3 regions of the Herminiimonas sp. NPDC097707 genome follow, and region 3 is predicted to be linked to each of the others. Evidence: riboswitches for the same ligand, from Rfam matches in the RefSeq annotation. Region 3 holds a riboswitch; each other region holds the start of a gene.
What was found. A riboswitch is a leader RNA that binds a small molecule or an ion and turns the genes downstream of it on or off. The one in region 3 is predicted to bind thiamine pyrophosphate.
Positions count from the first base shown of each region.

Region 1: it holds a riboswitch for thiamine pyrophosphate, as region 3 does, so the genes downstream of both, ACIQW9_RS12560 (TonB-dependent siderophore receptor) here and thiC (phosphomethylpyrimidine synthase ThiC) in region 3, are expected to answer to the same signal.
Region 2: it holds a riboswitch for thiamine pyrophosphate, as region 3 does, so the genes downstream of both, ACIQW9_RS01645 (purine-cytosine permease family protein) here and thiC (phosphomethylpyrimidine synthase ThiC) in region 3, are expected to answer to the same signal.

Region 1 covers NZ_JBIWCI010000001.1:2,581,644-2,585,867, reverse strand. The annotation lists gene ACIQW9_RS12560 (TonB-dependent siderophore receptor) at 1-2,113, opposite strand, end outside; TPP riboswitch at 2,174-2,275, opposite strand; gene ACIQW9_RS12555 (hypothetical protein) at 2,478-2,834, opposite strand; gene ACIQW9_RS12550 (GreA/GreB family elongation factor) at 2,894-3,475, opposite strand; gene arfB (alternative ribosome rescue aminoacyl-tRNA hydrolase ArfB) at 3,592-4,002, opposite strand; gene ACIQW9_RS12540 (4-oxalocrotonate tautomerase) at 4,086-4,224, opposite strand, start outside.
Region 2 covers NZ_JBIWCI010000001.1:349,571-353,794, forward strand. The annotation lists gene ACIQW9_RS01640 (efflux transporter outer membrane subunit) at 1-990, shown strand, start outside; gene ACIQW9_RS01645 (purine-cytosine permease family protein) at 1,030-2,331, opposite strand; TPP riboswitch at 2,383-2,485, opposite strand; gene ACIQW9_RS01650 (phosphate/phosphite/phosphonate ABC transporter substrate-binding protein) at 2,810-3,619, opposite strand; gene ACIQW9_RS01655 (phosphate/phosphite/phosphonate ABC transporter substrate-binding protein) at 3,772-4,224, opposite strand, start outside.
Region 3 covers NZ_JBIWCI010000002.1:143,984-148,207, forward strand. The annotation lists gene ACIQW9_RS14120 (thiazole synthase) at 1-289, opposite strand, end outside; gene thiS (sulfur carrier protein ThiS) at 367-567, opposite strand; gene thiC (phosphomethylpyrimidine synthase ThiC) at 570-2,483, opposite strand; TPP riboswitch at 2,596-2,703, opposite strand; gene pyk (pyruvate kinase) at 2,904-4,224, opposite strand, start outside.

The DNA of each region.
Region 1 (4,224 bases), on a different contig from region 3:
AAAATTTGTCAAAGACGTTATCGATACCAAGGCGGAAGGTGCTTGTCTTGCCGCTGATCTTGGTCGCGTAGCGCGCACCGACATTGAGCACGTGATAACCGTCCACCCTTTTATTCAGTGCAGCAATTTCGCTATTCGGCGCGAACACCTTGCTGGTGGAATAAATCCACGTCGCGTTCAATCTGACCGCGGGCATTTGCGGCAATGCATAGTCGGCGTACACGGCTGACTTGAACCTGGGAACATTGCCGACACGCTTGCCTTCGACATTCGCATCGCCGGTTCCTTCCATGTCTGCCTGCAACGCAGTAAAGCTTGCACCTATCGTCAGGTCGCGTGTTGCACGTCCCTGCGCTGCCAATTCCAGACCGCGATGCACTTGCTTGCCTGCTACAACATAAACGGAAGCCGGATTCAGGTATTCGTTGTTGCGCTTGATCTGGAACAGCGCTGCAGACACGCTGACATTCTGCGTAATATCAGCCTTGACACCGACTTCCATTTGCCGGGACTTGTTAGGATCGAGCACTGATTCGGCATTGGTATTGCCGGATGGAATTTCACCACCCGGCTCCAGCCCTTGCGAATAGGATGCATACACAGAGAGATTGGCTTGCGGACTGTAGACCAAGGCGATATTCGGCAGCACAAAACCTTGGTCGGTATTTCTGATGTTCGTACCATCGGCAGCAAACTGTACGCGCTTCAGTTTTGTGTAACGCACACCTGCATGCAACTTGAACTCATCATTCAAGCTCAGAATATCCTGTACGAAAATCGAGCGCTCATCATCCTTGCGGCGCAGGCCCACTGGCATGGTCGGGCCAAGCTGATGTGAATAAGGAACAGAGCCATAGATATTGCCGTAACCGACAAAATCAAACAGATAGTCAGCAAAATTATCGCGACGATTCAATGTCGAAACGCCCGTAGTCAGTGCATGTTTGATTGAGCCAGTTGTGAACGTACCCTGCAGCATGGCATGAGTGGTCATTACAGAACGCTTGTCATTGTCACGACGCAAATCGTACATGGCAAAGTCACCATTTGCGTTGTATCCGACAAATGGGTTGCCACAACCAGTAGGCGGAACATATAAGGGGTCAATAACAGCCTGGTTTGCATTTCCACATCCCGAAGCCAATGCCACCGCATCATCACGACGCAATTCGAATTTGTTGGCCTGCAGGGTGATGTGCCAGTTGTCGCTGAGTTCATACTCAAACTTCACGCCCAAGTTGTTGGTGTCGTCGGTAACCGGGCGGCTCCAGGGCTGATTATTCAGCATGGTCTTGCCGCTCACGCCGGTAGGAATACGCTGCTCAGGACCAAGTAACTGAAAACCGGGCACCGTCAACTGCGACTTGTGCTGATAATCCATATCCACCTGCAACAAGGCACGCGGGCTGATGCGCCAGTCGAAGGCACCGGAAACGAACCGTCGGTCGCCGTTCGAGCCCTTTACATAGGATTTGATATCTTCGGCCGCTGCATTGATGCGGTAACCGAAACGTTTGTCCTCGGAACGGCCGCCCAGATCAATTGCACTGTAAATCGTGCCGCGCTCGCGCACTTCAAAGGTCGCTGAACGCAAGGGTTCATTGGTCGGCCTCTTGATTACATAATTGAGAATGCCGCCGGATGAAGCCGTGCCTGCCTGCAGGCCTGCGAGGCCTTTCAGAATTTCGAGGCGCTCCTTGTTTTCCATAGGAATCGCCGAGTGGGCAAGAATCACCATGCCATCTTTGCGATAGTTCGACCCCATATCCAGCGTAAAGCCGCGTATCGCAAACCAGTCGGAGAGGCCAACTGCGTTATAGGAATTCTGTACGCTGGCATCGTACTTCACCGCATCGGTCGCGGTACGGATGCTGCGTTCCTGCATCTGCTCATGCGTGATGACGCTGATGGATGCTGGCGTTTCGCGCAAAGGCGCATCCGAGAAACCGCCTACGCTCGCATTACGCGCAATCCCATCCGATTCTGAATCGGACACCACTACCACTTCGGGCAGCACATTTTCGGAAGTCTCAGCCATTGCTGCGGGTGCAAATGCAAAAGCTTGCGCAACAGACAAGGCAATAAGGGAACGACGGGAGTGAAATACAGACATGTTTTGCTCAATCAATCGCGTTAAAAACGAATGCGCGCGAAGGAATGGACAAAGAAATTGCGTGGACTTTGTGCGCTTCCCTACGCTGGCATTATCCAGGTCAGGTACGGAGGGTTTTATCTCACCCGAAGACTGTTGCCTTCAGGACCCCTAGCGTGCGGTCGCATAGTAACATGAAAGAAGTAACGCGCGAAACGGCATTTTTACTGAAAGTTGCAGTATATTTCACCGATCTTAACCGGGGTCAATGAATGCCGGAGTCAAATGACAAATGCCATGCCCTATGCTTGCAACAAGACGATGGAACAGCGCAGCGTCATCCGTAACACTGTTGCTGCCCTGATATTCCACTGATTGCCGCTCTTTATTTGCGGGGCTTTTTTGCCGCCTTGTCGGCGTCTTCGATTTCATTGCTGTTTTGATGATCGAGATGAGCATTCGCCGAATCGGGTGCATGCTCGATACGCGTGATGCCCGATGACACGGAAACCGGATCGCTGGCGGGAAAGGTCATTTCAATACCGATATCCAGCAAAGTTTCCTTGGCTTGTGCTTCCTCGGAACACACGGTTTCAGTCGGCATTTCAGCCACCGGATCGCTGGCGGGAAAGGTCTGTGCCAGAGCCTTGTCCAGCAAGTGTTCTTCATGCGATTCGCGGGTAAGCTTTTGCGCCTCGGCGGGCGGTTTTTTTTCGGTTTTTGAAGAATGATCGTGCGTCATGTTGCACTCCTTGGTGACGGATCTATTTGCAGACCGAGCTGCATCTCATATCAACAGCATTACTCCGTTTTCTTGTCGTCAGGACTTGCTGTAGCCATATCCGCTTCAATATTGGGCGCTAGATAGTGCACAGCCAATATTTTTAAAATCTCTTTCCCGGCAGGACTCTCCAGTGTCACCTCATCGCCTGCGTAAGCGCCCAGCAGGCTTTGCGCCACAGGCGACAGCCAGCTGATCCTGCCATTGTCCGGATCAAGCTCATCCAGGCCGACGATGGTCACGCTTTGCTGTTCGCCACTTGCATGTTGATAGGTAACGTTGGCGCCGAAAAAGATTTGCTCTTCGCCGGCATGCACGCCGGGATCGACAATCTCCGCCATTTCCAGACGTGCTTGCAGATAATGAATATTTTGTTCGATTTCACGCACAGTCCGTTCCGGCGACATCTCCGAGAAGGCAGCGTTATCGGAATTTTCTTCGCGCACGGCAGCAGACTGCGCCGCATTCATCAAGCGCTGCAACTCACTTTGCAAATGCCGGTAACCTGCCAGCGTGATGTAATTGCGTACACCCGATGGCATTTCCGGCAACAAGGACAAAGCTTCGTTGTCGCCTGTTTCTTTTACAAAAGCCTTGTTCATATCGCTTGTCGATGTCGACCCCTCACATTGAAGATGCAAGTATCGCTGGAAAGCACAGCCTTATCTGTACCTTACATCACATAGGGAAATGCTGCTTTTGTGCGTGCAAACGCGACTCAGATGGAAACCTTGCCACGCATGGCCTTGGTTTGTCCGCGCGCATTCTTGCCGTCCAGACGCTTGCGTTGCGAACCGTAGGTCGGTTTGGTGGCGCGCCGCGCTTTGGGCACGACGGTCACGCCGACGATCAATTCCTGCAATCGGCGCAAGGCTTCTTCGCGGCTTTGTTCCTGACTGCGACCCTGCTGCGCCTTGATCACGATCACGCCGTCCTTGCTGATGCGTTGATCGTTGAGCAGCAGCAAGCGCTCCTTCAGATGATCCGGTAATGATGAGGCTGCAATGTCGAAACGCAAATGAATCGCCGTCGCCACCTTGTTCACATTTTGCCCACCCGGGCCTTGCGCGCGGATGGCGATAAGATCGATTTCGCTGTCGTCGATAACGAGCGTATCAGTGATATGCATGATTTATTGGTGGCGCGCCGAAGGTACCGGCGCGCTCATGCGTGCCGGCCGATGACTGCGGCTGGCACATACAACTATTTCAATCAGACGTCGGACCACAGCTTGCCGCCAGTTGCCCAGTTTTCGCGCTTCACATCTTCAATGATGATATCGACCGATTCCGCACTGGAACCGAGTGTTGCTACGGTTGCTTCAGTGACGGCTTTGACGAAAGCGCGCTTT
Region 2 (4,224 bases), on a different contig from region 3:
TGGGGACGCGTGGCAGCCACCACGCGCAGTGCGAATGCATCGCTGAATGCCAGTCGCTACGATCTGGAAACGGTACGCCTTACCTTGACGACCGGTGTCGCCAATGCCTACTTCCAGACGCTGGCCTTGCGCATGCAATTGCAGGTGGCGCAGGACAATCTGGCGATTGCAGAAAAACTTTTTTCCATAGTCGAAGCGCGCTATCGTTTTGGTGCGGCGTCGGCACTGGATGTCAGCCGTCAGCGCAGCACGGTGCTGGCACAGCGCGCGACCATCTTGCCTCTGCAGGTACAGGAGCGGCAAACGGTCAGTGCGCTGGCGATTTTGCTGGGGCGTCAGCCGCAGGCCTTGCAGGTTGCAGCACAAAGTCTGGATACGCTTGCGATACCGGAGGTCAGCCCGGGTTTGCCGTCAACATTGATTACGCGCCGTCCCGATGTCGCCAGTGTGGAGGCGCAACTACTGGCAGGTTCTGCCAATGTTGCGGCTGCGCGTGCAGCATTGCTGCCGACAATTTCATTGACGGGAAGTGCGGGTAACGCCAGCGCTGCCTTGCTGTCTCTGGGCAATCCTGCCTACAGCATCGGTATTGCAGCTTCGATAGTGCAAACGCTATTCGACGGCAACAGTTTGCGCTTGCGCGTGGAAACTAATGAATCCATGCGACGTCAACTGGCGGAAAGTTATCGCCGTACCGTGTATACCGCATTGAAGGAAGTGGACGATGCGCTCGGCAATGCAACGCGCAATCGTGAGCAGGAGCAGGCGCAGATAGCAATCAAAAAAGAAGCGCAGCGTGCGCTTGGCTTGTCCGAGTTGCGTTATCGCGAAGGCGCGGATGATCTGAACAGTCTGCTCGATGCGCAACGCACGCTATTCGCAGCCGACGATAAATTGACGCAATTGAAACTGCTGCGCCTGACCGGCACTACCGATGTCTTCAAGGCATTGGGCGGTGGCTGGAGCAAGGCACAAACCGCACAGCAATAATCTGAATGAAGGAGGACATCCTTCATTCTTTTTTCTCCATTAGATCGACTGCAATGCCGGACGTCGCGCCATGCGATAAATCGTTCCCAGCATCAAGGTCACTGCCAGACTAGGCAAGGCTGAACCGACCTGTGGCCAGAAAACAGGGCAGATGTGGAACACGGCTATGCCGATCAGCCAGATGACAACCGGGATCGTGTTGATCGCCTTGTCGCTGGCACGCCCCTGCATCGCCAATTGCGAAATCACGACGCCGAACAAGGGCACGAAAACCGAACTCAGCAATAGTAAAAACGGTTCCAGTCCGTGCATGGGCAAAATCAGTGCGCATGCGGTGGCAAGCAAGGCCAGTCCAATGCCCCAGAAGCGCACGCTGAATTTTCCATGCAGGAAGTTGAGTGCGACGGAACCGGAATAGACGTCGCCATACGCATTGTCCATTTCATCGATCAGGATCAAACCGAGCGCAATCAAGCCGCCTTGCGCTAGAAGCAGGGTCGCCATCAGATCGGCGCCGGGAGTCGTGGTGCTGACGATTAGCACACCCAGTGCATGACACCATATATTGGCAATCGCAAAACCCAGCCAGGTGCCGCGGAAAGTGCTGGTGCCAGCCTTGCCGTAACGTGCGAAATCCGCCACCAGCGGCAGCCATGAAACCGGCATGGCCATCACCAGATCGATGCCGGCCAGTGTACTCATCGAACCGTCTCCCGCCCTGTTCCAGATTGCATCCAGTCCTTGCGCCTGCGCTTTCATGAAGAATTGCCAGGTCAGCCAGATGAGCGACAGGATGACGAGCGGCAGTCCGAAGCGCCCGACGAATTTTCGCACCAGCCCTATCATGGAGCCGGTTGCCAGAGCGACCAGCAATAGTCCCCAGAACAATGCCGTCAGATATGTCACCCACGCAGCGTCGATGCCGGTAATGTTTTTGATGAGCGCGCTGGTGCCATCGCGCATGACAACCAGTTCGAATGCGCTCCAGCCTATCAACTGGATCACGTTCATGATGACCGGCAGCTTGGCGAAGGACGTGCCCAGCGTTTGACACATCAGGACGGGGCTCGATAGTCCGCGTTCAAAACCGATATAAGCCACCCACGCCAGCAAGGCGGCGCCAACGGAGGAGCCGACGAGGATGGCGAACAGGGCAGTTTGCGTGCCGAGGGCGGTGCCGAGAAACGCGCCTATCTGCATCACCAGCAGGCCGACGCCCAGGCTGAACCACAAGGCCATGTGATCGCGGAACGAGAATACTCTGTCTGCCGACGGAATCGGTACAAATGCAGGATTGGAAGCGGCAGCGATTGCTGCGGGTGTGGTGTCTGGCAAAGCCATCATTGTCTTTCAAGATGAATGGCAGGTCAGCAGATGTCATGCCTATGAATGGCGATGGATTGCATGCTTTCCTGCGCGAGGATTACCTCAATCAGGTTCAACGGGTATTTCTCACCCGCGCATGTTTTTCCGCGCAGGACCCCGAGCCGAGAGTGTTAACTGGGCGCTACTTTGAGCCAAAAATTAGTTATAGGCAAGCCCATACGCGGATTTGGCTCGCATCTAGCGCCAGACATTGGGACGGGAAGAGGGGGAAGTGCAGAAAGAAGCGCAGGAAGAAAGAGTCGGGCTGCACGGTAAAAACCGGAGGGGGAGCAGCCCGACGAAAATACAAATTACTGTATGAAAACACAGTATATCCGGGCGCGCATGAAAAGTCACGTGCAGATTCCGAGATTGAAAAATCTACGAAACCATAAAAAGCGGGAGCAACCTCAGTTGCTCCCGCTGTGCCGCCAGCTTCAATATTCTCTGTCTTTTACAGACCAAGTCGTATGCTGGCTTCATTCATCGTCAAGGGGTTCCACGCTACAAAGCCGGTCATGCCGATTGCAGCCAAGGCATTTTTGCCATTTTCGTTGTCCGACAAGGTCAATAACAAAGCCTTGATTTTTTCTCTATCGGAATCGCTGAGTTTTTTCGATGCGAGGAACTGCTTAACCGGAATCGGTTTGGTTTCTGCGAGTATGCGACCACCTTTGGCAACCCAATCGCGGGCGACGCCAATAGAGCCAGTGACACCGGCGTCAACAAAACCGTTATCGATCATGAATGGCACAGCGTCCTGATAGCGGGTGGCAGTATAGGACTTTTCCGGTTGCTGGAAATTCAGTTCACGCAGATTGGCAGTGAACATGACAGTGGTAATCGAATCTATCGACGGCACACCGATTTTTTTACCACGCAGATCCTGCATCGATTTCAGTGGGGATGCATTGGATACTAGGACGTGCGCGCGATAGCCGGTAAATCCTTTGGCGGTTGCGAGTCCTTCGTAGCCATTCTTTTTGACTGCACGCAAACCAATATGTGCTGCGTGTATGAAGGCGATATCAAATTTGTTTTCCGCCAGACCTTTTGCAAAACCTGCGCTGTCTATGCTTTGCAGTTTTACATTTTGCTTGAGTTCTTTTGAAAGTAATTGCAACAGTGGTTTGTAACGTTCGCTGGCCGGGCCACCGTCCTGATAAGTGACGCCTTCGTTAATCGCGAGAACAAGATCTTGTGCCGAAACAGAATTGATACTGGTTGCCAGTAGAGTCAGTGCTAGAAGTGAAGGGAATTTCATACGCTTTCTTGATTGAGGATGTTGAGAAATTTTTGAATGAACGAATACCCGGGGAATGGGGTATTGCCTGGATCAAAGCTTGGGACGAAAAAAACGCATTGCAGCAAGCAATGCGTTGGATGAGCAGCGCTTGATAAGCGCGCTCGTTGTTTTTACAGGCCGAGACGGGCCGTTGCTTCCGCCATTACTTGGCCATTCCAGGGAACAAAACCTGTCATGCTGATTTTGGAAAGTGCATTTCTGCCGGCATCGTTTTCCGACAAGGCCAGTAACAAGGCTTTGAGTTTTTCTCTGTCGGACTCGCTGAGTTTTTTGGATGCAAGGAATTGCTTGATTGGAATCGGTTTGGTTTCTGCAAGTATGCGGCCGCCTTTGGCGACCCATGCTTGCGCCACTTTGCCGGAACCGGTGACGCCGGCATCGACAAAGCCGTTTTCAATCATGAACGGCACGGCATCCTGATAGCGGGTTGCGGTAAATGCTTTTTCCGGTTGCGGGAAATTCAGTTCGCGCAGATTGGCGGTGAACATCACGGTGGTGATCGATTCCAGCGATGGCACACCGATTTTTTTGCCGCGCAAATCCTGCATTGATTTCAATGGTGA
Region 3 (4,224 bases):
GGCCCAGTTGCAGTGTATAGACCGCATCGGTGGCGTTGTAGCAGCCGGCAGAGTTGGGCAACAGGGTGAATTCGGATGGCGGCAAGACATCGAGCAAACTCGGTGCATTTGGGTCTTGCCCGATATTGACGCGACGGATCGCGACGGTGACGATTTGTGCACCGCTGGCCAGACTGGCCTCACGCGTTTGCGTCAGATCTTTGTATTTGCCGCTGCCGACCAGCAGGCGTGAGCGATAGGTGGTGCCAGCGATGACGAAGGGTGCGTCAGTGAATGTTGATGTGGTCATGGGCGGTCCTGTTTCGGTGATATGCAATAGATAAAATACACAAGGCAACGTGTGCTTGCCTTGTGCGTACTCAATGATCAGCCGCCGCCAATAGCGCGCACGACATCGACGCAATCGGCAAGCTGTAACTGTCGTTGCTGCCACTGATGACGCGGCACGATTTCGCGATTGATTGCAACGGCGACTGCCTCGCCGGATAGCGACAAGTCGGCAATCAACTCTTCCACGTTTTTATGCGCTTCGATTTGATGCGGCGATCCATTCAGTTCGATTTTCATCGTTACTGTTTTTGATAAATTTCAGAACCGCTTTTCACGAACTCGATCGCCTTCACTTCCATACCTTGCTTCAAAGCCTGAATTTCCGTGATGCCTTGCTTAGCTGCGTACTCGCGTACTTCCTGCGTAATTTTCATCGAACAAAAATGCGGGCCGCACATCGAACAAAAATGCGCAACCTTGGCGGAGTCTTTCGGCAAGGTTTCATCATGGAATTCACGCGCCTTGTCAGGATCGAGGCCGATGTTGAATTGATCGTCCCAACGGAATTCGAAACGCGCTTTCGACAATGCGTTGTCGCGTATCTGCGCACCGATATGACCTTTTGCCAGATCGGCAGCATGTGCGGCAATCTTGTACGTGATGATGCCGTCCTTGACGTCGACCTTGTTCGGCAAGCCGAGATGTTCCTTCGGTGTCACATAGCAAAGCATCGCAGTACCGTACCAACCGATTTGCGCAGCACCTATGCCGGACGTGATGTGGTCATAGCCAGGCGCGATGTCAGTCGTCAATGGTCCTAGCGTATAGAACGGCGCTTCATGGCACTGTTCCAGTTGCAGGTCCATGTTTTCCTTGATCAGATGCATAGGCACATGACCTGGGCCTTCGATCATCACTTGCACGTCATGTTTCCAAGCGATCTGCGTCAGCTCACCCAGCGTTTTCAATTCGCCGAGTTGCGCTTCATCGTTGGCGTCGTAAATCGAACCTGGACGCAAACCGTCGCCGAGACTGAACGACACGTCATAGGCTTTCATGATTCCGCAGATGTCTTCGAAGTGTTCGTACAAGAAGGATTCCTTATGATGCGCGAGGCACCATTTCGCCATGATAGAACCGCCGCGCGAGACGATGCCGGTCAGGCGCTTGGCCGTCATTGGCACGTAGCGCAACAACACACCGGCGTGGATAGTGAAGTAATCGACGCCCTGCTCGGCCTGCTCGATCAAGGTGTCACGAAAGATTTCCCATGTCAGGTCTTCAGCCTTGCCGTTAACCTTTTCCAGCGCCTGATAAATCGGCACGGTGCCGATAGGCACCGGCGAATTGCGGATGATCCATTCGCGCGTTTCGTGTATGTGTTTGCCGGTCGACAAATCCATCACGTTGTCGCCACCCCAACGTATCGCCCACGTCATTTTTTCTACTTCTTCACCGATAGAAGAAGTGACTGCAGAGTTGCCGATGTTGGCGTTGATCTTGACCAGGAAGTTTCGGCCGATGATCATCGGCTCGATTTCCGGATGATTGATGTTGGCAGGGATGATCGCGCGGCCACGAGCGATTTCACTACGCACGAATTCCGCAGTGATTTCTTGCGGAATCGCAGCACCGAACGATTGGCCCGGATGTTGGCGACCCATCAATTCGGCGAGTTTTTCGCCTTTCGGTCCGGAATGTTTCAGTTCTTCCAGATAGGCGCGACGATTCATGTTTTCACGGATTGCAACGAATTCCATTTCCGGCGTGATGATGCCCTGACGCGCGTAATGCATCTGCGACACGTTCTTGCCAGCAAGTGCGCGGCGTGGTTTGCGATGCAGGTTGAAACGCAACTCAGCGAGCTTGGGATCGTTCAGGCGTTCTATACCGTATGCCGATGTCGGACCGGCCAGTTCTTCGGTGTCCTTGCGCTCCAGTATCCACGGCAGGCGCGGTGTATCGAGACCGGAACGAATATCGATCTTGGCTTCCGGATCGGTGTAAGGACCGGACGTATCGTAGACATAGATCGCCGGATTTTTTTCAAAGCCGAACGATGCTGCTGTATCTGATTGCGTGATCCTACGCATAGGCACGCGAATATCAGGACGCGAACCTTGAATATAAACTTTGATGGAATTTGGTAATGGTTGAATCGCTGCTTCATCTACCGTGGCGGTAGCGGACAGGAATTTCGGATTGGCATTCATTTTGGCTCCTTGGCTAACTTCAAATTGGCTTGGAGCCAGCTAAGGAGGTTTCGAGAACGTGTACCGTTTCAGCTTGGACATCGATAAATACAATTCGAATGCCGGATGCGATACACGTTCTCGGTAGCTTCCCTTCGCTGGCATTATCCAGATCAGGTTCAAGGGTTTTTCTCACCCGGCAAATGCGGAACGCATCTGCCTAGGACCCCTAGCTTTTTACTTCTACAACAGGTCAATCAAACTACGACTCGTAGTCTATGCCATAAAACGACTATGTCAATTAACCCATGTCAGATTTTTACATCTGACATGTATGGCTTACTGCAATGCAACTCAATAAACCATACATGTCAGTTCTGAAAAACGGCAAACACACCGTCTTTCAGAAACTGTTTTACAACTCAGCTTTTACTGCGCGTATTACTTAACTGTTGCGATGTGCAACAGATTGGTCGTACCCGATTCACCGAATGGCAAACCAGCCGACACAGTAACGCGCTCGCCGGTTTTGGCAAAACCTTCACGCACTGCTGCCGTAACAGCTGCCGCTACCATCTCGTCAACCGAACCGACATCCTTGCCGATTGTCGAATGGATGCCCCACACCAATGCCAGACGACGTGCCGTATTGACGTTAGGTGTGATGCTCAGGATGGGTGCGGTTGGACGCATACGCGCGACGCTCATGCTGGTGTGACCGGAATTGGTATAGGTCACGGTTGCCACTGCATTCACCGTTTTCACTACTTCACGCAATGCATGGCAGATTGCATCTTCTGGTGTAGGCAACGGCGGTACTTGTTGCGCGTCGATCAAACTCAGATAGGCGGGATCGGCTTCCACTTCCTTGATGATGCGATCCATCATGGCCACAGCCTTGACTGGATGCTTGCCACTAGCCGACTCAGCCGACAACATGACTGCATCGGAGCCTTCGTACACTGCGCTGGCAACGTCGGATGTTTCAGCACGGGTAGGTACTGGCGATTCGGTCATCGATTCCAGCATTTGTGTAGCGATGATGACTGGCTTGCCGTACTTGCGCGATGCTTTCAGGATTTCTTTTTGCGCACGTGGCACTTGTTCTGCCGGCAATTCAACACCCAGATCACCACGAGCAACCATGACGGAATCAGATGCGTTGCAGATTGCATCGATGTCCAGCATTGCTGCTGGCTTTTCGATTTTCGACATGATGCCGGCACGGTCACCGATGATGGCGCGCGCTTCGGTGATGTCGGAAACTTGTTGTACAAAGGACAGAGCAACCCAGTCCACGCCCAACGACAAGGCGAATTCCAGATCAACCAAATCTTTTGGTGTCATGGCAGGAATAGGCAGAATCGCGTCAGGAACGTTGACACCTTTACGGTTCGAAATCTTGCCGCCGACTGCAACGGTGGTAACGATACGGTTGTCTTTGTTGCTGACGATGCTCAGACGGATTTTACCGTCGTCGAGCAACAGGTTTTGACCTGCAGCAACAGCAGCAAACAATTCTGGATGTGGCAAATACACGCGTGTTGCATCGCCAGGTGTTTCGTCACGATCGAGTACGAACTGCTCGCCGACTTTCAGAACAGCGGAGTCGCCTGCGAATGTACCAAGACGAATTTTCGGTCCTTGCAAGTCAGCCAGGATAGAGATAGGCGCGCCGTATTTCTTTTCCAGGCCACGAACGATTTCGTGACGTGCGCGGTGATCTTCGTGCGAACCGTGGCTGAAGTTGAAACGAAACATA